One region of the Streptomyces sp. NPDC090045 genome, then DNA from elsewhere that is predicted to be linked to it. Evidence: riboswitches for the same ligand, from Rfam matches in the RefSeq annotation. Region 1 holds a riboswitch; each other region holds the start of a gene.
What was found. A riboswitch is a leader RNA that binds a small molecule or an ion and turns the genes downstream of it on or off. The one in region 1 is predicted to bind thiamine pyrophosphate.
Positions count from the first base shown of each region.

Region 2: it holds a riboswitch for thiamine pyrophosphate, as region 1 does, so the genes downstream of both, ACIPYQ_RS36800 (thiamine ABC transporter substrate binding subunit) here and thiC (phosphomethylpyrimidine synthase ThiC) in region 1, are expected to answer to the same signal.
Region 3: it holds a riboswitch for thiamine pyrophosphate, as region 1 does, so the genes downstream of both, thiO (glycine oxidase ThiO) here and thiC (phosphomethylpyrimidine synthase ThiC) in region 1, are expected to answer to the same signal.

Region 1 covers NZ_JBIVFA010000006.1:277,975-287,657, reverse strand. The annotation lists gene ACIPYQ_RS18930 (cytochrome ubiquinol oxidase subunit I) at 1-128, opposite strand, end outside; gene ACIPYQ_RS18925 (cyclophilin-like fold protein) at 329-697, shown strand; gene hisC (histidinol-phosphate transaminase) at 740-1,819, opposite strand; gene ACIPYQ_RS18915 (LacI family DNA-binding transcriptional regulator) at 2,181-3,296, shown strand; gene ACIPYQ_RS18910 (metallophosphoesterase) at 3,527-4,750, shown strand; gene ACIPYQ_RS18905 (hypothetical protein) at 4,900-5,718, shown strand; gene thiC (phosphomethylpyrimidine synthase ThiC) at 5,785-7,572, opposite strand; TPP riboswitch at 7,567-7,712, opposite strand; gene ACIPYQ_RS18895 (YibE/F family protein) at 7,785-9,212, shown strand; gene ACIPYQ_RS18890 (SsgA family sporulation/cell division regulator) at 9,258-9,683, opposite strand, start outside.
Region 2 covers NZ_JBIVFA010000020.1:90,174-99,856, forward strand. The annotation lists gene ACIPYQ_RS36790 (phosphatidate cytidylyltransferase) at 1-632, shown strand, start outside; gene rlmN (23S rRNA (adenine(2503)-C(2))-methyltransferase RlmN) at 726-1,838, shown strand; TPP riboswitch at 1,897-2,006, shown strand; gene ACIPYQ_RS36800 (thiamine ABC transporter substrate binding subunit) at 2,092-3,192, shown strand; gene ACIPYQ_RS36805 (ABC transporter permease) at 3,288-4,904, shown strand; gene ACIPYQ_RS36810 (ABC transporter ATP-binding protein) at 4,904-5,935, shown strand; gene ACIPYQ_RS36815 (cytochrome P450) at 5,947-7,197, opposite strand; gene ACIPYQ_RS36820 (NAD(P)/FAD-dependent oxidoreductase) at 7,258-8,664, opposite strand; gene ACIPYQ_RS36825 (ferredoxin) at 8,661-8,924, opposite strand; gene ACIPYQ_RS36830 (hypothetical protein) at 9,046-9,683, opposite strand, start outside.
Region 3 covers NZ_JBIVFA010000001.1:885,824-895,506, forward strand. The annotation lists gene pknB (Stk1 family PASTA domain-containing Ser/Thr kinase) at 1-1,574, opposite strand, end outside; gene ACIPYQ_RS04065 (thiazole synthase) at 2,014-2,808, opposite strand; gene thiS (sulfur carrier protein ThiS) at 2,814-3,032, opposite strand; gene thiO (glycine oxidase ThiO) at 3,029-4,198, opposite strand; TPP riboswitch at 4,196-4,307, opposite strand; gene ACIPYQ_RS04080 (NAD(P)/FAD-dependent oxidoreductase) at 4,389-5,633, shown strand; gene ACIPYQ_RS04085 (Rv2175c family DNA-binding protein) at 5,828-6,193, shown strand; gene thiE (thiamine phosphate synthase) at 6,269-6,904, shown strand; gene metF (methylenetetrahydrofolate reductase [NAD(P)H]) at 7,052-7,966, shown strand; gene ACIPYQ_RS04100 (hypothetical protein) at 8,016-8,879, shown strand; gene ACIPYQ_RS04105 (phytoene desaturase family protein) at 8,932-9,683, opposite strand, start outside.

The DNA of each region.
Region 1 (9,683 bases):
CACGCGGTCTGCAGGCCGGCCGTGAGCGCGGCGAGCGAGATCGTCAGGGGTACGAAGAGGAAGTGATAGACGGTGGTGATTCCGAACTGCCATCGCGCCAGAGTCTCCGGCGCCAAAGCTAGGTCCACGTCCTCGTCTCCTTCGCGTCGCCGTGGTCACGCGGCAGTCTGCCTGTTGTGTCCCACTCAATCCGGGAGAAAGCAGGACACGCTTGTGAACGCGTTCACATTCACAAGCATTATGTCGTACCGCTGTCGGCAACCTTCAGGCGGGGTACCCCTCGGGACCCCCCTAGCCAATCCATTCAACAGATTGTTGAATGCGGCTCATGCAGATACGGATTTCCTGGCCTGCGGGCCAGCTCACCGCAACCCTCGACGAGACCCCGACCAGCAAGGCACTGGCCGAGGCCCTTCCGATCTCCGCCTCCGCGAACACCTGGGGCGAGGAGGTCTACTTCGACACCGGCGTCTCGGTGGCCCTGGAACACGACGCCCGGCAGGTCGTCGAGCCGGGCACGGTCGCGTTCTGGACCGAGGGCGACGCGCTCGCGCTGCCCTACGGCCCCACGCCCATCTCGCGCGGAGGCGAGAGCCGCCTGGCGAGCCCCTGCAACGTGCTCGGCTCGTTCGACGGCGACCCCCGCCTGCTCTCCACCGTCCGCGACGGCGATCCCATCCGCGTGGAACTGGCCTGACCGGCCCCTCCCGGGTCCGGCCGCCAGGACACCCACGGCCGCCTACAGCTCCTTGAAGAACGCCTCCGCCGTGTGCAGGAAGAGGTCGTTCGCCTCGGTCTCACCGATCGTGACCCGCAGGCCCTCGCCCGCGAAGGGCCGGACCACCACACCGGCCTTCTCGCAGGCCGCCGCGAACTCGGCGGTCCGCTCCCCCAGCCGCATCCACACGAAGTTCGCCTGGGTGTCCGGCACGGACCAGCCCTGGGCGAGCAGCGTCTCGTGCACCCGCGCACGCTCGCCCACCAGCGCCCCGACGCGGCCCATCAGCTCGTCCTCGGCACGGAGCGAGGCCACCGCCGCGTCCTGCGCGAGCTGGCTGACACCGAACGGCATCGCCGTCTTGCGCAGCGCCGCGGCCACCGGCTCGTGCGCGATGGCGAAGCCGACCCGCAGGCCGGCCAGGCCGTACGCCTTGGAGAACGTACGCAGCACGGCCACGTTCGGCCGGTCGCGGTAGAGCTCGACGCCGTCCGGGACGTCCGCGTCGCGCACGAACTCTCGGTAGGCCTCGTCCAGGACCACCAGGACGTCCGACGGGACCCGGTCCAGGAACCGCTCCAGCTCGGCGCGGCGCACGGCGGTGCCGGTGGGGTTGTTCGGGTTGCAGACGAAGATCAGCCGGGTCCGGTCGGTGATCGCCGCCGCCATGGCCTCCAGGTCGTGGACGTCCCCGTCGGTCAGCGGGACCTGCACCGAGGTCGCGCCCGAGATCTGCGTGAGGATCGGGTACGCCTCGAAGGAGCGCCAGGCGTAGATCACCTCGTCGCCCGGGCCGGCCGCCGCCTGGATCAGGGACTGGGCCACGCCCACCGAGCCGGTGCCCGTGGCGATGTGCTCGACCGGCACCCCGAAGCGCTCGGCGAGCTCGTTCACGAGGCCGGTGCAGGCCATGTCGGGGTACCGGTTGAAGCTGCCGGCCGCCGAGACCGCGGTCTCCAGCACCCCCGGCAGCGGCGGGTACGGGTTCTCGTTCGACGACAGCTTGTACGCGACGGGCCCTCCCGCGGCGGCCGGCTTCCCGGGCTTGTACGTCGGAATGCCGTCCAGCTCGGCGCGCAGCTTCGGGCTCTTCTCGCTCACCGCAGGTCCTCCTCGACCGTCCCGTACGACGTCGCCGTCGACTCAATACTGCTCACCTTATGAGGATTCCGCCGTTCCGAGAATGGGGGCGCCTGGAATGCGGGGGAGCGCGCGCATATATGCGCGCGCCGGTGGCCTGCGCCGTGGCGCGCGTCCCTCGTGCAGGTGAGTTGAGACCGTCCCGAGACCACACCGTTTTGGCATGCCCGGACCCGCCGACAAGCCCCACCCTCACTCTCAGCGACCAAATACCTTTATTTCCAAGGTCATTGGGGGTGGCGAACCATGCAGAATCGTGCCTGTCAACGGGTGCATATGCACCCGGACCACCCACCCCACCGAGCCCTACTATCGGCTCGCCATGACAGCAGCAGGGAAGCATCAGGTGAGCCGGACCGAGACCACCCGGCGGGCCGCCGGCCGACAGGGCCGGGCCGGCATCAGGGACGTGGCCGCCGCGGCGGGCGTCTCCATCACAACCGTCTCCGACGCGCTCAATGGAAAGGGACGGCTGCCCGACGCCACCCGCCGCCACGTTCGCGAGGTGGCCGACCGGCTGGGCTACCGCCCGTCGGCCGCCGCCCGCACCCTCCGTACCGGCAAGTCGGGCCTCATCGGCCTGACCGTGACGACGTACGGGGATGAACCTTTCACCTTCACCGAATTCGCCTACTTCGCCGAGATGGCCAGGGCCGCCACCTCCGCCGCGCTCGCCCGCGGCTACGCCCTCGTCATCCTCCCCGCCACCTCCCGCCACGACGTGTGGTCCAACGTCGCCCTCGACGGCACCGTCGTCATCGACCCCTCCGACCACGATCCCGTCGTCACCGAACTGGTCCGCCAAGGTCTGCCCGTGGTCTCCGACGGCCGCCCCGCAGGCTCCCTCCCCGTCACCGCCTGGGTCGACAACGACCACGAGGCCGCCGTACTCGGCCTGCTCGACCACCTCGCCGCCGCCGGCGCCCGCCGGATCGGGCTGCTGACCGGCACCACCACCGACACGTACACCCGGCTCTCCACCACCGCCTACCTCAACTGGTGCGAGCGCGTCGGCCAGGACCCCGTCTACGAGTCCTACCCCGCCCACGACCCGTGCGCGGGCGCCGTCGCCGCCGACCGGCTCCTCGCCCGCCCCGACCGGCCCGACGCCGTCTACGGGCTCTTCGACCCCAACGGCACCGACCTGCTCGCCGCCGCCCGGCGCTACGGCCTGCGCGTCCCCGAGGACCTGCTGCTCGTCTGCTGCAGCGAGTCCACCGTCTACGCCAACACCGAGCCGCCCATCACCACCCTCTCCCTCAAACCGCGCCGCATCGGCACTGCCGTCGTGCAGCTGCTCATCGACGCGATCGAGGGAGTGGACACCGGACGACCCGTCGAACAGGTGGTCCCGACCGAGCTCATCATCCGTACGTCGTCGCAGCGCAGGCAGCCGCGAACGACCGTCAGCCCACCGCGTTCCCCGGCCAAGGACTGACCGCCAGACCGTCCGGTCGGCCTGTCGGCGAACCGGCCGAGCATTTCAGCAACACCTATATCGGTAGAAAGCGGTAGGAACGATCGGCTCCGCAAAGGATTCACCACCCCTGGTGCGTCACAGAGCGCGAGCCGCATTCCTATGATGGGCGCACGACATCACGGACCCTCCTCCCCGGAGGTCAGGAGGGTCCGCAGGTGTACGGCAGCGCGACGGTGGTGGAGGGGTCGATGACTCAGGGGGCCGGTCAGGGACCCGCGATGCGGACGGACACGCTGCGGGACTTCCGGGTTCCAGTCACCGAACCCGCCGCGTACGCCGCATCCACCGGGCATCCCGGTGAGGCTCCCGTCTACGGCGAGTACCCGGCGTACTACGACGACGGCACACCGGCCGTGCCCCCGCAGCCCGGCTACGCGCCGGCGCCGGCCGCACCGCCCGCCACGCCGCCCGCCGCACCGCCGGCCTCGCATCCCGTGCACGCGACGAGCCACACCCCCGAGGACGACGACTTCGAGGGCTACACCCCGACCCACCGCGACCTGCCGATCATCGGCCGCGGTGCCCTCGGCGGCCCCGGCGACACCGTGCAGGTCCAGTACGTCCCGCAGGAGGCCGCGGCCGACGGCCCCGGCCCGCTCTACGTCGTCGGCGACGTCCACGGCTACCTCGACGAGCTCGTCACCGAACTCCACGCCCAGGGCCTCATCGACGCGGAGCGCCGCTGGTCCGCCGGCAACGCCCGGCTCTGGTTCCTCGGCGACTTCACCGACCGCGGCCCCGACGGCATCGGCGTCATCGACCTCGTCATGCGGCTCTCCGCCGAGGCCGCGGCCGCCGGCGGCTACTGCAAGGCCCTGATGGGCAATCACGAGCTGCTGCTGATCGGCGCCAAGCGGTTCGGCGACACCCCCGTCGTCTCCGGCGCCGGCACCGCCACCTTCCAGGCCGCGTGGCTCCTCAACGGCGGCCAGCGCTCCGACATGGAGCGCCTGCAGGACGTACACCTGCAGTGGATGTCGCGGCTGGACGCGGCCGTCCTGGAGGAGGGCCACCTGCTGCTGCACTCCGACACCACGGCCTACCTCGACTACGGCGACTCCATCGAGGACGTCAACGACACCATCCACGAGCTCCTCAACCGGGGCGACGCCGACATCACTTGGGACCTCTTCCGCAAGTTCACCAAGCGGTTCGCCTTCCGCGACGAGGGAACCGGTCCGCAGGCCGTACGCGAACTGCTCGACACCTACGGCGGCAGCCGCGTCGTGCACGGGCACAGCCCCATCCCGTACCTGCTCGGCGAGGTGGGCACCGAGGACGGGGACGAGTCGCGCGGCCCGGAGGCCGTGGACGGCCCGCACGTGTACGCGGAAGGGCTCGCCATCGCGATGGACGGTGGGGTGACGATGGCGGGCAAGCTGCTCGTCGTACAGCTCCCCTTGAACGACTGAGGTTTGTCACCACGGGGGTATTTCGGCAAAGCCCCTGTCACGGCGTGGTGCGGGCGCTCTACCATCGCTCTATCCGTAGCAGGCTCTCCTCCGTTTGTGCCGGCGCCCCGTTCTACGCGGGGATACCGGCTTCTACGGAGTATCGGGGGATGCACATGACCAGCGCTCCGCACCTGCTGACCGAAGACCGACCGGAGTTCGACCGCCTCCTCGACGAGGCGCTGCGCACCGCGAACGAACGGCCCGAGCTCGCCACCCTCGGCGAACGTCTGAACGCCGAACAGCTGCGCACCATGGCCCAGGGGGCCAGCGCACTGCTGGCGGCCGCGGCCGCGGCCGAGTACGGCCACTACGTGAAGGTCCGCGGGGAACGACGCGACGAGGTGCTGTCCGCACCCGGCGCCGCGGGGGACGAGGACGGCGTGCAGGGCATGGGCGGCGGCGCGGGAGCGGGCGCCGTGGTCGCGGTCCTCGCGCCCGTCCTGGCGGGCACCGCCATGCTGATCTTCCTGCTCGTGGGCTACAGCCTCAAGCTCATCGAGCCCGAACCGGCCTTCGCGAAAACCATGCTGACGGCGGGCTGGCTGTTCGGCGCGCTCACCGTGGCCGCGCTGCTCTTCGCGGTGATCGGGCTGCTGGTGACGGCCGTCCGCAACAGCGCGACCGAAGTCGTGGCGGACGAGACCGAGGCCGTACCCGACGAGGTGGCGCGGGCCCGCGAGGCCTGGCGGCACGCGCTGCTGGAGCGGGGCATCATGCCGTTCCTGCGGGACGCCCTGGCCGACCCGAGTGCGGGGCCGGGCTTCCCGACCCCCAGAACGCCGGCGGCCGGGCGCATCCCCAACCTGGGATACACCCGTCCCGACTTCACCAGCCCGGGCTCCCCCTCGGAGAGCCCCCGCCCCGGCTACACACCCCCGGACTTCACCAGCCCGGACTTCGGCGGTCCGGACAACCGCCCGGAGTGACCTCCGCGCGCGATGAGCGACGGAAGCCCGGACGGGAGCCTCCGCCGCTCACACGGACCGTGGGGGTCAGTCGGCCAGCGGCAGGTAGACGCGGTTGCCGGAGGCCGCGAACTCGGCGGACTTCTCCGCCATGCCCGCCTGGATCTCGTCGGCCTTCAGGTCGCCGCCGTGCTCGCGGCGGATGTCCTGCGAGATCTTCATCGAGCAGAACTTCGGGCCGCACATGGAGCAGAAGTGCGCGGTCTTGGCCGGCTCGGCGGGAAGGGTCTCGTCGTGGAACTCGCGGGCCGTGTCCGGGTCGAGGGCCAGGTTGAACTGGTCCTCCCAGCGGAACTCGAACCGCGCGTCCGACAGGGCGTCGTCCCACTCCTGGGCGCCGGGGTGCCCCTTGGCCAGGTCGGCGGCGTGCGCCGCGATCTTGTACGTGATGACGCCGGTCTTCACGTCGTCGCGGTTGGGCAGGCCCAGGTGCTCCTTGGGCGTGACGTAGCAGAGCATCGCGGTGCCCCACCAGGCGATCATCGCGGCGCCGATGCCCGAGGTGATGTGGTCGTACGCGGGCGCGACGTCCGTGGTCAGCGGGCCGAGCGTGTAGAACGGCGCCTCCTCGCAGATCTCCTGCTGGAGGTCGATGTTCTCCTTGATCTTGTGCATCGGGACGTGGCCCGGGCCCTCGATCATGGTCTGGACGTTGTGCCGCTTGGCGATCGTGTTCAGCTCGCCCAGCGTCTTCAGCTCCGCGAACTGCGCGGCGTCGTTGGCGTCCGCGATGGAGCCGGGACGCAGGCCGTCGCCCAGCGAGTACGTGACGTCGTACGTCGCGAGGATCTCGCAGAGCTCCTCGAAGTTCGTGTAGAGGAAGTTCTCCTTGTGGTGCGCGAGGCACCACGCGGCCATGATCGAGCCGCCGCGCGAGACGATGCCGGTCTTGCGGCGGGCGGTCAGCGGGACGTACGGGAGCAGCACGCCGGCGTGGACCGTCATGTAGTCGACGCCCTGCTCGGCCTGCTCGATGACCGTGTCCTTGTAGATCTCCCAGGTCAGGTCCTCGGCGCGGCCGTCGACCTTCTCCAGCGCCTGGTAGAGCGGCACGGTGCCGATCGGGACGGGGGAGTTGCGCAGCACCCACTCGCGGGTGGTGTGGATGTTGCGGCCCGTCGAGAGGTCCATGACCGTGTCGGCGCCCCACTTGGTCGCCCAGGTCATCTTGTCGACCTCCTCCTCGATGGAGGAGGTGACCGCGGAGTTGCCGATGTTGGCGTTGACCTTCACCAGGAACCGCTTGCCGATGATCATCGGCTCGATCTCGGGGTGGTTCACGTTCGCCGGAAGCACGGCGCGACCTGCGGCGATCTCCTCGCGGACGACCTCGGGAGAGACGTTCTCGCGGATCGCGACGTACTCCATCTCCGGGGTGATCTCGCCCCGGCGGGCGTACGCGAGCTGCGTGACGGCGGCGCCGCCACGGCCCCGGCGGGGCTGGCGCGGGCGGCCCGGGAAGACCGCGTCGAGGTTCTTGAGGCCACCGCGCGGCGAGGTGTGCTTGATGCCGTCGTCCTCGGGGCGCACGGGACGGCCCGCGTACTCCTCGGTGTCGCCGCGGCCGATGATCCAGTTCTCGCGCAGCGGGGCGAGGCCCCGGCGGACGTCGGTCTCGATCTGCGGGTCGGTGTACGGACCGGACGTGTCGTAGAGCGTCACGTCCTTGCCGTTGGTGAGGTGGACCTGGCGGACCGGCACCCGGATGTCGGGGCGGGAGCCCGCCACGTAGCCCTTGTGCCAGCCGGGCTGGCGCTCGGTCTGGCCGTCGGCGTCCTGGCTGACGGCAGGCGTGCGTGCGTCCTGAATGGTCATGAGACCTGATCTCCCTACGCCGGCATTACCCGGTAACAGGTTCGGCGGTCGACGCAGCCTCTTCCCGTACGCATCCGTGATGCGCGTACGGTGATCAGCGTCCTCTCAGCCCGGTGCTCCGAGCTCCCGCGTTGTGCAAAGTAGCCCCCACGCTAGCGTCATCCATGGCGTGCTGAACAGTGGGCCCCCTCATCTCTTGCGATGATCTGCTGGTGACGTCCTCGCCGCAGCCCCCCAACGAGCCCACTGAGCCCCATGGCCACGACGGCCACGCGCACGACGGCCCGGGGCACTCCGCCGGGCACTCGTCCGGGCCCTCCGCCGGCCCTTCCGCCGGTCATTCCCACGGCCACGGTCACAGCCACGGGCACGGCCCGGCGGCTCCCGTCTCGAAGCACCTGCGCAAGGTCATCGCGGCCGTACTGATCCCCTTCGCCACGGCCGTCTTCATCGGCATGGTGGTGCTCTGGCCGGGCGGCGCCCCCGCCCACGAGCGCACCGGGGTGGGCTTCGACCGGCAGACCCAGCAGGGCAAGGTCGTCTCCCTCGAACACGTCGACTGCAAATCGGTGAACGCCGCTCAGGTACCGACGACCGCGAACCCCACCACCCCCGAGGGCCGTGAGGCCCAGGCCGCGCAGACCGGCGAGTGCAAGAAGGCCACCGTCGAGATCGGCACCGGTCCGGACAAGGGCCGCACCTTCGTGGAGGTCGTCCAGCCGGGTGCGCCGCGGCAGTTGACGGACGGCCAGGAGGTGGTCGTGGCCTACGCGCCCGACGCCCCCCGCGACCTCCAGTACTCGGTGATCGACGTGAACCGCAAGATGCCGCTGGCGGTGCTGGCCGGCATCTTCGCGCTCGCGGTCGTCCTCGTCGGGCGGATGCGCGGGCTGTTCGCACTGATCGCGCTGATCGTCAGCTTCGGCGTCCTGACGCTCTTCATCCTCCCGGCCATCCTGCAGGGTTCGAACCCCCTCGTCGTCGCGGTGGTCGGGGCGAGCGCCATCATGCTGATCGCGCTCTACATGTGCCACGGCCTGACCGCCCGCACCTCGGTCGCCGTCCTCGGCACCCTCGTCTCGCTGGTGCTGATCGGCCTGCTGGGCTCGGTGTTCATCGACTGGGCGTCCCTCAGCGGCAACACGGACGACAACACCGGGCTGATCCACGGGCTGTACCCGGACATCGACATGAGCGGTCTGCTGCTCGCCAGCATCATCATCGGATCGCTGGGCGTGCTCGACGACGTGACGGTCACCCAGACGTCGGCCGTCTGGGAACTGCACCAGGCGGACCCCTCGATGGGGTCGCGCGCCCTGTACCGGGCGGCCATCAGGATCGGCCGCGACCACATCGCGTCGGTGGTCAACACACTGGTGCTGGCCTACGCGGGCGCCGCACTGCCCCTGCTCCTGCTGTTCTCGATCGCGAACAGCAGCATGGGCTCGGTGGCCAACAGCGAGCTGGTCGCGGTGGAGATCGTACGGACCCTCGTGGGCTCGATCGGACTGGTGGCCTCGGTCCCCGTGACGACGGCGCTGGCCTCGCTGGTGGTTTCCGCGGACCGGCCGGGATCCCCGGACGTCGCGCCGGCCGCGGGGCCGGTCCGCGGCGGCCGGGGCCGGCGGCGCAAGCGCTGAAGGGGATGCCCGATGGGGAGGGGCGGATGAGCGTGGACGCGTGCGTCAGCCCGCGTTCTGCTCGTTCTGCTTCGACTCCGCCAGGATCTTGCCGAGCGCCTCGTCGAGGTTCTCCTCGAAGTCGCCCAGGTTCCGCTCCTGTCCGAGCGGAACGATCCGGTCGGTGCGGTCGAGGAACGCGACGAGCGGCGCCGCGCTGGCGCGGAACAGGGCCCGGTCGCCGCCGACCTGCAGCCGGATGTGGACGTCGGACAGCTCCTCCGGATCGGTGGGGGCGATGTGCACGTCGCCGTCACCGCACGGCTTGTTGATGCCGTCGAGGAGGAGCTCCCGGCCGAACGCCCAGGTCACGGGCGCGTCTCCGGGAAGGTGGAAGGTCAGGCGGACTGCGTAGGGATCACGGGCGTCGTACCGGAGTTCCACCGGAATCCTGAACGAGAGCTCCTCGGAAACGAGGAAACTCATCATGAC
Region 2 (9,683 bases), on a different contig from region 1:
TCCCGCTCGCGGTCGGCGGCGCGGCCATGGTCATCGCCGGCTACGTCCGGGGGGCCGAGGGCGCCTGGGTCGCCATGGCCCTGACCGTGCTGGCGGTCCTGGTGTGGCGGATGACCGAACCGCCCGAGGACTACCTCAAGGACGTCACCGCGGGCGCCTTCGCGGCGTTCTACGTGCCGTTCCTGGCCACCTTCGTCGCGATGCTGCTCACCGCCGACGACGGCGCCGAGCGCGTGATCACCTTCCTGCTCCTCACCGTGGTCAGCGACACCGGGGCCTACGCGGTCGGCTGGCGCTTCGGGAAGCACAAGCTCGCGCCGCGCATCAGCCCCGGAAAGACCCGCGAGGGACTGTTCGGCGCGGTGGCCTTCGCGATGGCGGCCGGCGCGCTGTGCATGGAGTTCCTGATCGACGGCGGCGCCTGGTGGCAGGGCCTGCTGCTCGGCCTCGCGGTCGCGGTCAGCGCCACCCTGGGCGATCTCGGCGAGTCGATGATCAAGCGGGACCTGGGCATCAAGGACATGGGCACCCTGCTGCCGGGCCACGGCGGCATCATGGACCGGCTCGATTCGCTGCTGCCGACGGCGCCGGTGGTCTGGCTGCTGCTGGCGGCCTTCGTGGGCACGGGCTGACCTGCGAAAAGGCGGCGTGTGACGCCGGGCGGTTACTCTTGAAAGGCGCGCTGCTTCTGCGGCGCGCCTTTCGTCTTACAAGGAGTACCTGCCATGGCCCGCCCCGTTCCGGGAGAGCTCACCTTCGTCGCCCCTCGCGGGGCCAAGAAGCCGCCCCGGCACCTCGCCGACATGACCCCGGCCGAGCGCCGCGAGGCGGTCGCCGCGATCGGCGAGAAGCCGTTCCGGGCCAAGCAGCTCTCCCAGCACTACTTCGCGCGCTACGCGCACGACCCGGCCGAGTGGACCGACATCCCGGCGGGGTCGCGCGAGAAGCTCCAGCAGGAGCTGCTCCCCGATCTGATGAACGTCATCCGCCACATCAGCTGTGACGACGACACCACGCGCAAGACCCTGTGGAAGCTGCACGACGGCACGCTCGTCGAGTCCGTGCTGATGCGCTACCCCGACCGGGTCACCATGTGCATCTCCTCGCAGGCCGGCTGCGGCATGAACTGCCCGTTCTGCGCCACCGGCCAGGCGGGCCTCGACCGCAACCTCTCCACCGCCGAGATCGTGCACCAGATCGTCGACGGCATGCGCGCGCTGCGCGACGGCGAGGTCCCGGGCGGCCCGGCGCGCCTGTCGAACATCGTCTTCATGGGCATGGGCGAGCCGCTGGCCAACTACAACCGCGTGGTCGGCGCCATCCGCCGGCTCACCGACCCCGAGCCCGATGGCCTGGGCCTGTCGCAGCGCGGCATCACGGTCTCCACCGTCGGCCTGGTCCCGGCCATGCTGCGGTTCGCCGACGAGGGCTTCAAGTGCCGTCTCGCCGTCTCGCTGCACGCGCCCGACGACGAGCTGCGCGACACCCTGGTCCCCGTGAACACCCGCTGGAACGTCCGCGAGGTGCTCGGCGCGGCCTGGGAGTACGCGGAGAAGTCCGGCCGGCGGATCTCCATCGAGTACGCCCTGATCCGCGACATCAACGACCAGGCCTGGCGCGGTGACCTGCTGGGCAAGCTGCTCAAGGGCAAGCGCGTCCACGTCAACCTGATCCCGCTGAACCCCACGCCGGGCTCGAAGTGGACCGCCTCGCGCCCCGAGGACGAGAAGGCCTTCGTCGAGGCCATCGCCCGCCACGGCGTGCCGGTGACCGTACGGGACACCCGCGGCCAGGAGATCGACGGCGCGTGCGGCCAGCTCGCCGCCTCGGAGCGCTAGGTTCCGCTTCTGTTCGACGTGATTCGGCCACGGGGTACCCTGTGGCCGAACCAATTTCATATTCCGACAGGGGAGCGCCACAGCGCTGAGAGTGCGGTATCCGTCATCCGCAGACCCTCTGAACCTCGCCCCGGTCATTCGGGGTAGGAAGTTCGGTCACCACTCTTGCTGTTGCGCCCTGCCCGGCGTCCGCTCGCGTAGAGCGCCGGGCAGGGCCGCGTCTTCTCCTGGACATCCCAGGAGGAATTCACCAATGAGCACCACCAAGAAGCTGGCGGGCGTCGCACTCGCGGCCGCGCTGGGCGTCACCACGCTCAGCGCCTGCGGCGGCGGCGACGCCGAGGACAAGACCGCGGGCGCGAGCGACGCCCCGAAGTCCAAGACCGTCACGCTCGTCTCCCACGACTCCTTCAACGTGACCGACACGGTCCTCAAGGAGTTCGAGCAGCAGAGCGGCTACACCGTCAAGGTGCTGAAGTCCGGGGACGCGGGCGCGGCACTGAACCAGGAGATCCTCACCAAGGGCTCCCCGCGCGGCGACGTCTTCTTCGGCGTGGACAACACCCTCCTCTCGCGCGCCCTCGACAACGGCATCTTCACGCCGTACGAGGCCAAGGGCCTGGCCGAGGTGAAGCCCGAGTACGTCCTCGACAAGGAGCACCGGGTCACCCCGGTCGACTCCGGCGACATCTGCGTCAACTACGACAAGGCGTACTTCGCCGACAAGAAGATCGCCCCGCCGCAGACGCTGGACGACCTGATCAAGCCGGAGTACAAGAACCTCCTGGTCACCGAGAACGCCGCGACCTCCTCGCCCGGCCTCGGCTTCCTCCTCGCCTCCGTCGGCAAGTACGGCGAGGACGGCTGGAAGGACTACTGGAGCAAGCTCAAGGCCAACGGCGTCGAGGTCGTCGACGGCTGGGAGCAGGCCTACAACGAGCGCTTCTCCGGCTCCGCGGGCGGCAAGAAGGCCAAGGGCGACCGCCCGCTGGTCGTCTCCTACGCCTCCAGCCCGCCGGTCGAGGTGCTGTACGGCGAGCCGCAGCCGGCCGAGGCCCCGACGGGCGTCTCCACCGGCACCTGCTTCCGCCAGGTCGAGTTCGCGGGCCTGCTGAAGGGGGCGAAGAACGAGCCGGGCGGCAAGGCCCTGCTGGACTTCCTGGTCAGCAAGAAGTTCCAGGAGGACATGCCGCTGCAGATGTTCGTGAACCCCGTGACGAAGGACGCGGCCCTGCCGGAGCTGTTCACCAAGCACGGAGTGGTGGTCGAGAAGCCGGAGAACGTGGCTCCCGAGACCATCGCCAAGAACCGTGAGCAGTGGGTCAAGGCATGGACCGCGCTCGTCGTGAAGTAAGCGGTACCAAGGAGCCGGGCGCGGCGTCGGGGGGCGCCGCGCCCGGCCCCGGCCCCCGTGGGCGCGGCCGGGCGACCGCCGTACGGCTCGCCCTGATGGCCGTGCCACTGGCCTTCTTCGGACTGTTCTTCGCCTACCCCGTCGCCTCGATCGTCGGGCGCGGCCTCAAGACGGACGAGGGCTGGCAGTTCGGCCGGATCGGCGAGGTGCTGACCCGGCCCGACATCGCCGGCGTGCTGTGGTTCACCACCTGGCAGGCGCTCGCCTCCACCGTGCTCACGCTGCTGATCGCGCTCCCCGGCGCGTACGTCTTCGCGCGCTTCGAGTTCCCCGGCAAGCAACTGCTGCGGGCCGTGGTGACCGTTCCCTTCGTGCTGCCGACCGTGGTCGTCGGCACCGCCTTCCTCGCGCTGCTGGGACGCGGCGGGCTGATGGACGAGACGATGGGGGTCCGGCTCGACACCACCGTCTGGGCGATCCTCCTCGCGCACGTCTTCTTCAACTACGCGGTCATCGTCCGCACCGTCGGCGGGCTGTGGGCGCAGCTCGATCCGCGCCAGGAGGAGGCCGCCCGGGTGCTGGGCGCCGGCCGGTTCGCCGCCTGGCGGCGCGTGACGCTGCCCGCGCTGGCCCCGTCGGTGGCCGCGGCCTCGCTGATGGTCTTCCTGTTCACCTTCAGCTCCTTCGGCGTCGTACTGATCCTGGGCGGGCCCGCGTACTCCACCCTGGAGGTGGAGGTCTACCGGCAGACCGCGCAGCTCCTGGACCTGTCGACGGCCGCCGTGCTGACGATGGTGCAGTTCGCCGCGATCGGCGCGATCCTCGCCCTGCACGCCTGGACCGTGCGCCGGCGCGAGACCGCGCTGCGGCTCGTCGACCCGGGCCGGACCACGCACCGGCCGCGCGGCTGGGCGCAGCGCTCCCTGCTGGGTGGGGTCCTGTCGACCATCGCGCTGCTGATCGTGGCGCCGCTGGCCGTGCTGGTGGAGCGGTCCTTCGACGTCCCCGGCGGATACGGCTTCGGCTTCTACCGGGCGCTGCAGGACGCGGGCGCCGGCGGCGGAACCTTCCTGGTGCCGCCGCTCGAGGCGATCTGGAACTCCCTCCAGTACGCCCTCGCCGCCACCGCGATCGCCCTGTTCATCGGGGGGCTGGCGGCCGCGGTACTGACCCGGCGCGCGGGCCCCTTCGTACGCGGCTTCGACGCGCTGCTGATGCTGCCGCTCGGGGTGTCCGCCGTGACGGTGGGCTTCGGCTTCCTCATCACCCTGGACGAGCCGCCGCTGGACCTGCGGACCTCGTGGATCCTGGTGCCTCTGGCGCAGGCGCTGGTGGGCGTGCCCTTCGTCGTACGGACCATGCTGCCGGTCCTGCGCGCCGTGGACGGGCGGCTGCGGGAGGCGGCGGCCGTGCTCGGCGCGTCGCCGCTGCGGGCCTGGCGGGAGGTGGACCTGCCGCTGGTGCGGCGGGCGCTGCTGATCGCGGCCGGATTCGCCTTCGCGGTGTCGCTGGGGGAGTTCGGCGCGACCGTCTTCATCGCGCGGCCGGACCAGCCGACGCTGCCGGTGGCCGTGGCACGGCTGCTGGGGCGGGCCGGCGAGATGAACTACGGGCAGGCGATGGCCCTGAGCACGATTCTGATGCTGGTGTGCGCGGTGTCCCTGCTGGTGCTGGAGCGACTGCGGCCCGACAAGACCTCCGGAGAGTTCTGATGACCCTGCTTCAGCTGGAAGGGGTGTCGGTCCGGTTCGGTGAGCGCGCGGTCGTCGACTCCGTGGACCTCGCGGTCGCCGAGCACGAGATCGTGTGCGTACTGGGGCCGAGCGGGAGCGGGAAGTCCACGCTGCTGCGGGTCGTCGCCGGGCTCCAGCAGGTGTCCGCGGGCCGGGTGCTGCTGGGCGGGGACGACCAGGCCGGCGTACCCGTGCACCGGCGGGGCGTGGGCCTGATGTTCCAGGACCACCAGCTCTTCCCGCACCGCGACGTGGGCGCCAACGTCTCCTTCGGCCTGCGGATGCGCGGGGGCGGGCGGGCCGGGTACGCGGCCCGGGTCGCGGAACTGCTGGAACTGGTCGGGCTCCCGGGGGCCCAGGGGCGGGCGGTGGCCTCCCTGTCGGGCGGCGAGCAGCAGCGGGTGGCGCTGGCCCGGGCGCTGGCGCCGTCGCCGCGGCTGCTGATGCTGGACGAACCGCTGGGACAGCTGGACCGCGGGCTGCGGGAGCGGCTCGTGGTGGAGCTCCAACAGCTGTTCGCCCGGCTGGGCACGACGGTGCTCGCCGTCACGCACGACCAGGGGGAGGCCTTCGCACTGGCCGACCGGGTCGTGGTGATGCGGGACGGCCGGATCGCGCAGGCCGGGACCCCGCTGGAGGTGTGGCAGCGGCCCGCGTCGGAGTTCGTGGCGCGGTTCCTCGGCTTCGAGAACGTGGTCCCGGCCGTGGTCTCGGGCACGGCGGCCGGGACCCCCTGGGGCAAGGTCCCGGTGCCGGAGGGGTCCCCCGAGGGGGAGCAGCGGCTGCTGATCCGCCCGGCGGGGGTGGTGCTCTGCGCGGCCGGCCTGCGGTGCGAGGTGGTGTCCCGCACCTTCCGCGGCACGCACGTCGCCCTGCTGCTGCGGCCCGAGGCGGGGCCGGTCCTGGAGGCGGAGTGCGGGCTGGAGGGGGCGCCGGCCGCGGGGGACCGGGTCGCGGTGACCTTCACCCCGTCCGAGGTCGTCGTCCTCCCGGTGGCCGGCACCCGCTAGACGGTCCCGGGTCAGGGACGGATGCCGTCACAGGCGATCGGCAGGTGGCGCGGACCGCGCAGGACCGCGTTCTGACGGTACGGCGGCGGGTCCTCCAGCAGCCGGGGGTTCTCCAGCCGGCGGGCGAGTTCGCTCAGGGCGAGCTGGGCCTCCTGGCGGGCCAGCGGCGCCCCGAAGCAGCTGTGGATGCCGCTGCCGAGGCCGAGGTGCTGGATGTCCTTGCGGTCGGGGTCGAAGCGGTCCGGGTTCTCGAACCGCTTCGGGTCGCGGTTGCCGGAGGCCAGGATCAGCCACAGGGAGGCGCCCTTGGGGATGGTGACGCCGGCGACCTCGATGTCGGAGAGGGTGGTGCGCTGGGGGAGCAGCTGCACGGGCGGCTCGTACCGCAGCAGCTCCTCGACGATCGGCACCGACAGGTCCGGGTCCTCGCGCAGCCGCTCGAGGACGTCCGGGTGGCGCAGCAGGGTCAGCATGCCGTTGGTGATGAGGTTGACCGTGGTCTCGTGGCCCGCGATCAGCAGCAGCGCGGAGGTGCTGAGCGCCTCCATGGTGGTCATCGAGCCGTCCGGGCCGTCACCGGTCGCCAGCTGGGACAGCATGTCGTCGCCCGGGTTCTTGCGGCGCTCCTCGATCAGCCCGGCCAGGTACATGCCCAGTTCCATCCGGGCGTCCATGGCGCCCTTGCCGTGCTGGGTGGGGTCCGCGTCCGGGTCGGGGTCCAGGCTGGCGGCCAGGGCCTCCGCCCACACGTGGAACTTCGGCTCGTCCTCGTGGGGCACGCCGAGCAGCCGGCAGATGACCGTCACCGGGAAGGGGTACGCGAACTGGTCGACCAGGTCGACCCGGTCCAGGTTCCCGGTGGTGGCGATGGAGTCGATGAGCCCCGAGACGAGCCCGCCGAGTTCGTCGCGCATGTCGTGCACCCGGTGGGGGGCGTGCGGCGGCCCGAACGGCCGGTTCGTCATCCGCCGCAGGCGGTCGTGGTCCGGCGGGTCGAGCTTGAGGAAGGACGGCGGCAGGGCCGGCCCCGCCCCCTCGTCCTCGGCCTGGCCCAGCGGGTCGTCCCCGGTCGACTTCAGGTTCTTGGCGTCCGAGCTGATCCGCGGGTCGTGCAGGAGGCTCTGGATCTCGTAGTACGTGCTGACCACGTACGGGCCGTCCCCGTCGTGGGACACCGGGGTCTTGCGGAGCTCCTCGTACAGCGGATACGGATTCGCGCGGTTCGCGTAGTCGATGATCTCCCGCAGCAGGGCTTGTGTCATGACGGGTCCTCGTGATCCTCGTGATCCTCGGGGGAGGGCGCGGTGCTGTCTCGGGCGCGGTCAGGGGCGTCCGGGGACGAAGGTCATCTTCCGGTCGGCCGGTGAGTAGCCGCTGAGGGTGATGGTCGGTCCGTGCGTCGGCACCGAAGGGTCCGGGAAGTCCGCCGGTACCGGCTTGTGCCCCTCCGGCCTGCGGTCCACCGTGGAGAACTCCGGGGGGAACGGCGCGGTGGTCTCGATCTGGTGCTCGTAGAACGGGAGCCACCGGCAGTTGTCGAAGGTCACGGCGGCGATCACGCGCCCCTGGTACCCGTACACGGCCGCGAACCGGCGCTCCGCGAGCGAGCCCTGCGTGACGAGGAGCTCGGTCCCCATCGGCGGTACCCCGACCGACTTGATGTTCACCCCGAACTGGGAGGACCAGAACGCCGGCACCCACAGGTGGGGGCGGCGGTCCGCGCTCTCGCTGAGCATGTTGTGCGCGGCGGTGTCGGCCTGGGCGACGGCATTGCCCCAGTGCTCCAGGGACAGGAACTGGTAGCCGAACAGCGCGTGCGGGGAACGGGCCACGTCACCCGCCACGTAGATGTCGTCGGTGACGATGCCGCGGATGTCGAAGGCCCGGCAGCCCGCGTCGCAGGCGATGCCGCGGGGGCCCGCACCCAGTCCGGACCCGGCGAGCCATTCGGTGTTGCGCTGCGCGCCGAGCCCGACGACCACCACATCGGCCTCGACGGTGGACCCGTCGGAGAAGTGGGCGGCGCGGACCCGTCCGGCGGGATCGCCCTCCAGCCCGGTCACCATGACCCCGGTGCGCAGGTCCACCCCGTTCTCGCGGTGCATCTCGGCCGCGATCTCGCCGATCACCCCGCCGAGCGCGCCGACCAGCGGCGCCGCTGCCCGTTCGGCGACGGTGACGTCCAGGCCGCGTTCCCGGCAGGCGGAGGCGATCTCGGACCCGGTGAAGCCGGCTCCGATGACGAGCACCCGGCGGGGTCCGGCGGCGAGGGCCTGTTGCAGTGCTTCGCCGTCGTCGCGGGTGCGCAGGACGAAGACTCCCTTGAGGGCGCCCTCCTCCGCGTTGGGCCAGGGCCGCGCCCGGACGCCGGTGGCGATCAGCAGCCGGTCGTACTCCACCTCGTCGCCGTTGCCGAGCCGGACCCGGCGGGCGGCCATGTCCAGACCCGTGGCGGGGACCCCGAGGCGCCAGTCGGCGTCGATCGCCCGGCGTCGGGGGAGTGCCGTGTGGTCCGCCACCGCGTTGCCCAGCAGGACCTGCTTGGACAGCGGGGGCCGGTCGTAGGGCTCGTACGGTTCGTCGCCGATCATCGTGAGCGAACCGGCGAAGCCCTTCTCGCGCATGGTCTCGGCGGCCCGCAGACCCGCCAGCGAGGCGCCGACGACGACGATGCGGCCCTGGCGCTTGAGGCGCTCCAGGGACCCGTCGTGTGTTCCTGCACCGGTCACCGCGGGCCTCCCGAGTGAGATCCGGCTCCGGCCACGGCATCCGGGGCGGCCATCTTCGCCATGTCCTCGTCCGTGATCTCCAGGATGATGGCCTGGACCGGACAGGCGGCCACGGCGCGCAGGACGTTCTCGCGCTGCTCGGGATCGGCGTCCGGGTTGTACAGCAGCGACTCGTCGCCGTGCATGGCGAAGACATCGGGTGCGAGGAAAGCGCACTGGGCGTATCCCTGGCAGCGGTTGAGGTCGACGACAAGCCTCATGACGGTTCTGCCTTTCCCTCGGCTGTCCATCCCCGTCACCCCCGCAAACCCCGGTTCCTCCCCTTCCCACCAGCATGCACGCGGCACCCGAAGGCCGCCTGCCGGAGAAAGGATCAGCAGGTCAGAGCGGATCGGTGGGGTCCGGAGGGGTCCTTCGGGCGGTGCCGCGCCGGACCCGCAGGACGTACAGGCTGAGGATCAGCGCCCAGGCCGGGAACAGCAGCTCGGACCAGGGCACTCCGGAGCCGATCACGAGCAGGAGCAGACCGACGACGGTGCCCAGCACGGCCAGCGGCCGGGGGAAGACGCCGAGCATCCGCCCGATGGTCGAGGTCGCGAGGACGAAGACGGCCGCCATCCGCATGGCGTACGTCGCGAGGAGGGTGTAGGCGTAGTGGCGGCCGAAATCGGACGGCGTCTCCTCGGCCAGCACCGTGCCCGCGGCCGCGGCGGCGGCGAACAGCGTGGCCACGAAGACGAATCCGCTGCCGAGGAACACGGTGGCCACGAACCGGTCCTCGGCCGCGCCCGTGTGCGCGCGCAGGGCGCCCATGAACCAGAGGAAGAAGATGCCCGCGAAGGGCACGATCTCCAGCGCCACTTGGACCGCCCAGCGACGGTCCGGGGCGATGGGCGTGTTGGCGTTGCCCGACGGGACGGCGATCCGCATCAGGACGATCGCCGCCGCGAGCAGCAGGGCGAAGGCGATTCCGGCCATTCCGGCCGCGCGCGGTGTGTCCAGCCGATCGGTCGTGGGCT
Region 3 (9,683 bases), on a different contig from region 1:
TCCAGGCCGGCCTTCGCCTGCTCGACGGGGAGCCCGGTCACCGCCGGGACGGGCACCGGGCGGCCCTTGCTGACGACGAGCGAGACCGCCGTGTCCGGCGCCCGCTTCTCGCCGCCCACCGGGTCGGTGGAGATCACCGAGCCCTGCGCGACGTCCTGGCTGAAGGCCTGCGTGACGATGCCCGGGGCCAGTCCGGACCTGGTCAGCTCGGCCGTGGCCTCCTCCAGGGGCCGGCCCTTGAGGTTGGGCACGGCCACGACCTCGGGGCCGCGGGAGATGGTGAGGGTCACCGCGCCGTTGCCGCGGATCCGCCGGCCGCCCGGGGGATCGGTGTTCATCACCGTCCCGCGGTCGAAGGCGTCGCTGAACTTCCGGTCGATCCCCTTCACGCCGAGCCCGGCCGCCGACAGCTGGGAGCGGGCCTGCGCCTCGGTCTTGCCGAGCAGGTTCGGGACCTTGGTGAACTGGCCGGAGTTGATGTACCAGACACCGGTGCCCACCCCGAGGGCGAGCAGCACCCCGGCGATGACGAGGAACAGGCCTCGGCGCGGCCGCGCGGCGGGGGCCGGCCGGTGCGTGGGCGGAGCGGCCGGCGGCGGCAGCGTCTCCAGCCGGGAGGTGTGGTTCACGGGCTGCGCGGCCACCGGCCGCGGGATCACCCCGGTGCGGTCCTCGGCGGACGACCGCTCCTCGGCGCGCGCCTGCGGCGGTACGGCGTCCAGCTCGGCGTCGGTGAGCAGGGCGCGGGCCTCACGGGTGAGGCCGAGCAGCGCGGCGGCGTCGTGGGGACGCAGGTCGGCGTTGCGGGCGGCGGCCTGTGCGACCAGCTCGTCGAGCCCGACGGGGAGCCCCGGGACCGTGGCGGAGGGGGGCGGGACGTCCTCGTGGAGGTGCTGGTAGAGGACCTGCGCGGGGGTGTCGCCGAGGTGGGGCTTGGAGCCGGTGAGCATTTCGTAGAGGACGACACCGCAGGCGTAGACGTCCACGCGGGTGTCGGCGACGCCGCTCTCGATCTGCTCGGGGGCCAGGTAAGAGACGGTGCCGAGGACGGAGCCGGTGGTGTTCGTGACCGAGTCCACGGACCGGACCAGCCCGAAGTCCGCGACCTTGACCCGGCCGTCGTCGCCGATCAGGACGTTCTCGGGCTTCATGTCGCGGTGGACGAAGCCGGCCCGGTGGGCGGCGCCGAGGGCGGCGAGCACGGGTTCGAGGATGTCGAGGGCGGCCCGCGGCTGGAGCGCGCCGCGCTCGCGGAGCACGTCGCGCAGGGTGCAGCCGGAGACGTACTCCATGGCGAGGTAGACGTACGGCCCGTCCGTGCCCTGGTCGAAGACGGCGACCACGTTGGGGTGCGCGAGCCGGGCCACGGACTTCGCCTCGCGGATGAACCGGTCCACGAAGGCGGCGTCGGCGGCGAGGGCCGGGTGCATCACCTTCAGGGCGAGAACCCGGTCGAGGCGGGTGTCGACGGCCCGGTAGACCGTGGCCATGCCGCCGGCCGCGATGCGGGCGTCGATGCGGTAGCGGCCGTCGAGCACGCGCCCGACGAGGGGGTCATCCAGGGTCGTATCCACCCCGCGATTCTATTGGGGCGTCGCGGCTCCCCCGCCTGGGTGGTCCGGCTTGCAGCGCAGCTGTGACGTCCAGGCCGGGCGCGGCACCGCTACCGGGGGCCCTGCCCCCGGACCCCCGCGCCTCAATCGCCGGCGAGGCTGGAGGGGTGCGGCGAGGCTGGAAGGTGCGGCGGTGGTAAAGGTTCCGGGGCTCCGCCCCAGACCCCGCGCCTCAATCGCCGGCGGGGCTGGAGGGGTGCGGCGGGGCTGGAGGGTGCGGCGGTGGTAATGGTTCCGGGGCTCCGCCCCAGACCCCGCGCCTCAAACGCCGGCGGGGCTGGATGTGGCCGGCGTCGGCTTGTACGTGCCCGCGGGGCTGGATGGCGCGGAGCGCAATTTCAGCCCCTCCGGCGATTGAGGAGCGGGGTACGGGGCGGAGCCCCGGCAGGAGAGTCGCGGGTCAGAACGCCGGGCGTTCCGGGTCCAGGGCGGCGCGGCCCTCCGTGGGGGAGGAGGCTTCGGCGAAGCGGCGTTGGGGGATGCGGCCCGCGCGGAAGGCGAGCCGCCCCGCCGAGACGGCGTCCCGCATGGCGGACGCCATAAGGACCGGCTCCTGCGCCCGCGTCACCGCCGAGGCCAGCATCACCGCCGCACAGCCCAGTTCCATGGCGAGGGCGGCGTCCGACGCCGTGCCCGCGCCCGCGTCCAGGATCACCGGCACCGACGCCCGCTCCGTGATCAGCTCGAAGTTGTGCGGGTTGCGGATGCCCATGCCCGAGCCGATGGGCGACCCCAGCGGCATGATCGCCGCGCAGCCCACGTCCTCCAGCTTCCGTGCGAGCACCGGGTCGTCGTTCGTGTAGGGGAGGACCGTGAAGCCCTCGTCCACCAGGATCTCGGCGGCGTCCAGCAGTTCGACGCCGTCGGGCAGGAGGGTCCGCTCGTCCGCGACCACCTCCAGCTTGATCCAGTCCGTGCCCAGCGCCTCCCGGGCCAGCCGGGCCGTGAGCACGGCCTCGCCCGCCGTGAAGCAGCCCGCCGTGTTGGGCAGGACCGCGATGCCGAGCTTGGTCAGCACGGAGAGGACGGAGCCCTGGACCGTGGGGTCGAGGCGCCGCATCGCGACCGTCGTGAGTTCGGTGCCGGACGCGACCAGGGAGCGTTCCAGCACGTCCAGGCTCGGGGCCCCGCCCGTGCCCATGATCAGGCGGGAGGAGAAGGTCCGGCCGCCCAGGGTGAAGAGGTCGTCCGCCATGGCGCTCAGCCTCCCTGGACCGCGGTGAGGATTTCGATCCGGTCGCCCTCGCCGACCGGCGTGACCGGCCACTGCCCGCGCGGGACGACGGTCTCGTTGAGCGCGGCGGCGACGCCGGAGGGGGCCGTGGTCAGGGTCGCGACCACGGCGTCGAGCGTGGTGCCGGCCGCGACCTCGCGCGGCTCGCCGTTGACGGAGAGGGACACGGAGACGGGAAGGGTCATGCGTACGACTCCTGACGTGCGGCGGAGAACCGGCGGGGGGTGAAGGGGCGCGCGATCTCCGGCACTTCGCCGGTGGCCAGCAGCTCGGCGAGCACCTCGCCGGTGAGCGGGGTCAGCAGCACCCCGTTGCGGTAGTGCCCGGTGGCCAGGTGCAGGCCCGGCAGGTCGGTCGGGCCGAGCAGCGGGGCGTTGTCGGGGGATCCGGGGCGCAGCCCCGCACGGGTCTCGGTGAGGGGGAGTTCGGTGATGCCGGGGACCAGTTCGTGGGCGTCGCGCAGGAGTTCGTAGACTCCGCCCGCGGTGACCGTGGTGTCCCAGCCGAGTTCCTCGCTGGTGGCGCCGACGACGAGTTCGCCGTTCTCGCGCGGCACCAGGTAGACGTGGCTGCCGCGGACGACCGCCCGGACGGTCCGGGACAGGAACGGCGCGTAGGCCGGGGGCACGGACAGGCGCAGGACCTGGCCCTTGACCGGCCGTACGGGAGGCAGCACTTCCGGCGGTACGCCCGCCAGCCTGCCGCTGAGCGAGCCCGCCGCCAGGACCACCTGGGCGGCGCGCAGCTCCGTACCGTCGTCGAGCGCGGCCCCGGCCGCCCGGTCGGCGGTGACCAGCAGCCGTTCCACGGCGGCCCGGTGGATGATCACGCCGGCCCGCTCGCAGGCGGCCAGCAGGGCGGCCGCGAGCCGGCGCGGGTCGACCTGGTGGTCGCCGTCCACGCGAAGGCCGCCGCGTACGCCCGGGGCGAGCATGGGCTCCAGGCGGCGGCACTCGCGGCCGGTGAGCCACTCGGACTCCAGGCCGCAGCGGCGCTGCAGCGCGTGCAGTTCCCGCAGGTGGAGCCGGTCGTCGGAGTCGAGGGCGACGGCGAGGGTGCCGCACGCGCGGAAGCCGATGTCCATGCCGCCGCTCGCGTCGGCGAGCTCGGCGGCGAACTCCGGATAGCGCGCGGCGGAGGCGAGGCCGAGGCCCAGCAGGGCCTCCTCGCCGAAGTGCAGTTCGGTGACGGGGGCGAGCATGCCGGCCGCGACCTGGGCGGCGCCGCCGCCGGGTGCCGGGTCGGCGAGTACGGTGCGCAGCCCGCGCGCCGCGGCCCGCCAGGCGGTGACCAGGCCGATGATCCCGCCCCCGATGACGAGGACGTCGGATCCGTTCCGAGATGAGTGCATGGGCGTCCAGCCCCTCCCTTCGCCGGCATGACCCGGATCAGGTTCGTACGGTCGGAGGCCGGCCAGCCTCCCTCTCAGCCCGGTGCGCCGGACTCCCGCGATAGGTACGGTGGCCAGACTATCCCGGCCCCGGACGGCCGGTAAGGCGGCACCTATTCCTGACAGAGCGTCAGATGATTAGGGTGGCCGGGTGAGCGAGCAGACGGAACACAATCAGCGCGGCGTCGTGATCGTCGGCGCCGGAATGGCCGGCGTGCAGACCGCGGTCGCCCTGCGCGAGCAGGGATTCGCCGGCCCCCTGACCCTGCTGGGAGCCGAACCCCACCAGCCCTACGACCGGCCCCCGCTGTCCAAGGCGGTCCTGCTCGGCAAGGCCGAGGACTCCGCCTTCGACGTGGACTTCGAGGGGCTCGGCATCGAACTGCGGCTGGGGACGGAGGTCACCGGGCTCCGGGCCGCCGACCGCGAGCTGGACACCGAGGCCGGCCCGGTCCCGTACGAGGTCCTCGTCCTGGCGACCGGCGCCGAGCCGCTGACCCTGCCCGGCACCGAGGGCGTCCCGGGCGTCCACCTGCTGCGCACGCTGGACGACGCGGCGCGGCTGCGCCCGGTCCTGGCGGCCGCGCCGTCGACGGTGGTCGTCGGGGCGGGCTGGATCGGCGCCGAGTTCGCCACCGCGGCCCGCGAGGCGGGCTGCGCGGTGACCGTGGTCGAGGCGGCGGACCGGGTGCTGGCGGGAGCGCTGCCCGCCGAGGTCACCGAGCCGATGGCGCGCTGGTACGAGGAGGCGGGCGCCGCGCTGATCACCGGCGCGAAGGTCGCCGGGATCGAGGAGGGCCGGGTCCTGCTCGCGGACGGGCGCGCCCTGCCGGCCGGTGCGGTCGTCGTGGGCATCGGCGCGCGGCCCGCCACGGGATGGCTGGCCGGGACCGGTGTGGAGCTGGGCCCCGACGGCTCGGTCACCGCCGACGCGCACCTGCGCACCTCCCTGCCCGGGGTGTACGCGGTCGGCGACTGCGCCTCCTTCCCCTCCGGGCGGTACGGGAAGCGGCTGCTCGTGCACCACTGGGACAACGCGCTCCAGGGGCCGCGGACGGTGGCGGCGAACATCCTGGCCGGGGCCGGGGCCGGGGCCGGGGCCGGGGAGTCGGCGCAGGTGTACGACCCGGTGCCGTACTTCTGGTCGGAGCAGTTCGGGCGGTTCGTGCAGTACGCCGGACACCACGGCGGGGCCGACACCCTGCTGTGGCGGGGCGACCCGGCCGGGGCGGCCTGGTCGGTGTGCTGGCTGCGCGGCGGCGCGCTGGTCGCGGTGCTGGCGGTGGGCCGGCCGCGCGACCTGGCCCAGGGCCGCCGCCTGATCGAGACGGCGGTCCCGCTGGACCCGTCCAAGGTCAGCGACCCCGGAACCCCGCTCAAATCGGCCTCGGCCTGACGGCCGACCGGGCTCCGCCCGGACCCTCCCCCAGACTTCGTCCGGGGGGACCCCCACTCAAACGCCGGACGGGCTGAAATACAGCCCCGCCGGCGTTTGAGGCGTGGGGTCTGGGGCGGAGCCCCAGTACGGGGGGCGACCCGTACGGGCTGCCCAGGTACCGGCGGCGGAGCCGAGATGGCAGGCTTGTGTCCGTGACCGAGATTGACGCAAAGATCGATGCCCTTGTCCCCTCGTGGCTGTACCTCCCCGACATCGCGGAGAAGCTGAACATCGAGGTGACCCGGGTCCGCCAGATGGTCAAGGAAGGGCAGCTCATCGCCGTACGCCGGGGCGAGAACCGCTCCCTGCAGGTGCCGGCCCCCTTCATCGACGGTGACAAGGTCGTCAAGGGCCTGGTCGGTCTGCTGACCGTGCTGCGCGACGACCGCTTCACCGACGAGGAGATCCTGGAGTGGCTCTTCACCGAGGATCCGACCCTGCCCGGCACTCCCGTGCAGGCGCTGAGCGAGAATCGCGGCACGGAGGTGAAGCGCCGCGCTCAGGCGCTCGCCCTCTGACCTGATCCGCAGTTCGCTCCACCGCGGTGTACGGGCCCGCGCCCGTACACCGCCTCCATCACGGGGGGTTCACCCATGCAGCTGTCCGACGCCCGGCTCTACCTCTGCACGGACGCCCGCAAGCGGCAGGGTGACCTCCCTGAGTTCCTCGACGCCGTCCTGGCCGGAGGCGTGGACATCGTCCAGCTCCGGGACAAGGGCATGGAGGCGGGGGAGGAGCTCGAACACCTCCGGGTGTTCGCCGAGGCCGCACGCCGCCACGGCAAGCTCCTCGCCGTGAACGACCGCGCCGACGTCGCCCATGCCATCGGCTCCGACGTCCTGCACCTCGGCCAGGGCGACATCCCCGTCCCCGCGGCCCGCGCCATCCTCGGCGAGCAGGTGCTGATCGGCCGGTCCTGCCACGCCGAGGCCGAGGTGGACGCGGCCGCCGCCGAAGCCGGCGTGGACTACTTCTGCACGGGCCCCTGCTGGCCCACCCCCACCAAGCCCGGCCGCCACGCCCCCGGCCTGGAGCTGGTCCGGTACGCGGCCTCGCTGGAGCAGGACCGGCCCTGGTTCGCCATCGGCGGCATCGACAGCACCAACCTGGACGAGGTGCTGGACGCCGGCGCCACCCGCGTCGTGGTCGTCCGCGCCCTCACCGAGGCCACCGACCCCGGTGCGGCCGCCGCGGACCTCGCCAAGCGCGTCCGGGCCCGGCTCGGCTGAGTCCTGTCCGCCCGGACAGAGGGCGGCGCGCCGCTCTTTAACGTGTCCGGCCCCGCTTGACCAGGTGCAGTCCCCCAAGTGTCCAAAAACGTGTCCAAAAGGCGGACAGCGCTTCGGCGACCGGCCGGCCGCGTCTAACCTGCCCACATGGCCTCTGGTACCGCTTCCACCTGGTCGGACCGTGCACACACCGTCCGCGACCTCCTCGCGTCCGGGCGCTCGTACTCCTTCGAGTTCTGGGCCCCGAAGACGGAGAAGGGCGAACGCAACCTCTGGAACGCCCTGCGCCGGGTCGAGGCGGTATCCCCCAGCTTCGTGTCCGTGACCTACGGAGCCGGCGGCTCCACCCGCGGCGGCACCGTCAAGGCCACCCAGGAGATCGCCGCGGACACCACCCTGACCCCCGTCGCGCACCTCACCGCCGTGGACCACTCGGTCGCCGAGCTGCGCAACGTCATCGGGCAGTTCGCCGACGCGGGGATCCGGAACATGCTCGTCGTCCGCGGAGACCCGCCGGGCGACCCGATGGGCGAGTGGGTGGCGCACCCCGAGGGCGTGCACTACGCCGCCGACCTGGTCCGCCTCGTCAAGGAGTCCGGCGACTTCTGCGTCGGCGTCGCGGCCTTCCCCGAGATGCACCCGCGTTCGACGGACTGGGACACGGACATCCGGCACTTCGTGGACAAGTGCCGCGCGGGCGCCGACTACGCGATCACCCAGATGTTCTTCGATCCGGAGAATTATCTGAGGCTGCGCGACAGCGTCGAGAAGGCGGGCTGCGAGACCCCGATCATCCCCGAGGTCATGCCTGTTGTGGCGATCAAGCAGCTCGACCGGCTGCCCCAACTCAGCAACGCGGCCTTCCCCGCGGATGTGAAAGAGCGCATGCTCGCCGTCAAGGACGATCCGGCCGCTGTACGCTCCATTGGCATCGAGTTCGCCACGGAGTTCTGCGCGCGGCTGCTGTCCGAGGGTGTCCCGGGGCTGCACTTCATCACGCTGAACAATTCCACGGCGACTCTCGAAATCTACGAGAACCTGGGCCTGCACCAGCGGGCCTGACGGCCGCCCCCCGTTCCCGCGCCGGCGGCCGTACCGAGAGGGGCCATGCATGGGAATGACGGTCCTCTACATCGCGTTCGGTTTCGTCGCGTTGTGGCTGCTTGCCGAGGTCCTGATGCAGTACAAGGCCCGGCTCCGCTGGCGCCTGCTCGCCTTCGCGGGATTCCTCGGCGTGGTCGCCGGGGTGGTGCTGCCGTCGGTTCCGGTCATCGGGGCCGGCGCAGCGGCGTTCGCCCTGGGCCAGACCCTGGTGACGCTCTCCTTCCGCAAGGGCTTCGTCGCCGGCTGGGCGCTGCGCCGCGGCGGGGAGCCCGTACGGCAGTCCAGGCGGCGCCGATCCGGCGGCGCGGCCCCGCAGGAGCCGGCGCTCCAGGTCACAGAGCTCGCCTACGAGGACACGGACGGAGCGGCCGACGAGCGTCCGTTCCGGGCCGCGGCCGAAGAGGTCTACAGCCCGGAGCCGGTCCCCGAGGACACCGGGTCCTACGGGATACAGAGCTTCGCGCAGGCCCCCGAGGCCGCACAGACGGCGGCCTTCGCCTCGCCGTTCACCACGGCGGAACAGGACGCCCACCAGTACGCGGCGTACTACGACCCGCAGAACCAGGGCGGCGGCTACGACTACTCCGGCGGCTACCCGACGGGTGGCCAGCAGCAGGTCTACGCCGCCTACTCGGACCCGTACATCGGCACCGGCGGCGGGGTCGCCCCGCCCCAGCCGTACGACTACACCGCGTACGCCGACTACGGGCAGCAGCAGTACTCCACGGACACCCCGCCCGGCGGGGTCTGGGTCCCCCAGCAGCGGTCCACCGACGGGGGCGGCCAGCCCTACCCGGCGGAGGAGCAGGCCGAGCCGCCGCAGCAGTACCCGTACTCCCAGCCCGGCGAGTACGAGCAGTACCGCTACTGAACCCCGCGCGGACCGGTCCGCGGACCGGTCCGCCCACCGCTGCGCGCAGCGGTCACTGCGAGCCGCGGAACTCCGCGCCCTCCACGATCAGCCCGGCCACCAGGGCCCCGGTCATCCCGGCGTGCGGCAGCCCGCCGCCGGGATGCGCCCAGCCGCCCGCCAGGTAGAGCCCGGGCACGGCCGTGGTGTTGGCCGGGTGGAGCAGTCGGCCGCCGGCCCCCGCGAGGGCGGGCGGCGGCACCGCGCCCCCCAGCGCACCGGTCGCCGCCTCGACATCGGCCGGGGTGCGCACCTCCTGCCACAACAGCCTCTCCCGCAGCCCCTGGACGGCCTTCTCCGCGAGGTTCAGCAGCTCCGCGGGCTCCGGGGCCCCCGGCCCGCACACGGCGCTCACGGTGACCGCCTCGTGCTCCGCGTCGGGCCGGGTGGCGGGGTCGTCCGGGCGCAACACGGTGACCTGCGCCCCCGGGGCGTGCACCAGGGTGCGGTGGACGGCCGTACCGGGGCGCGCGCCGCGCAGCGCGAGCAGCAGCGTGATCCGGCCGGGCACGTCCGCACCGCGGGCGGGGACCGCGTCCGCCGGCCACGGCAGCGAGCCGGCGGGCAGCTGCCGGGGGTCGATCGCACAGACCACGTGGTCGGCGGCCGCCTCGCTGCCGTCGGCCAGCAGCAGCCCGGCCGCACGGCCGTCGCGGACCAGCACCTCGCGCACGTCCGCCCCGAACGTGAAGACGACCTTCCGCTCCAGGCAGCGCTCGTACACGGCGGTGGCCAGGGCGCGCATCCCGCCGCGCACGTACCAGC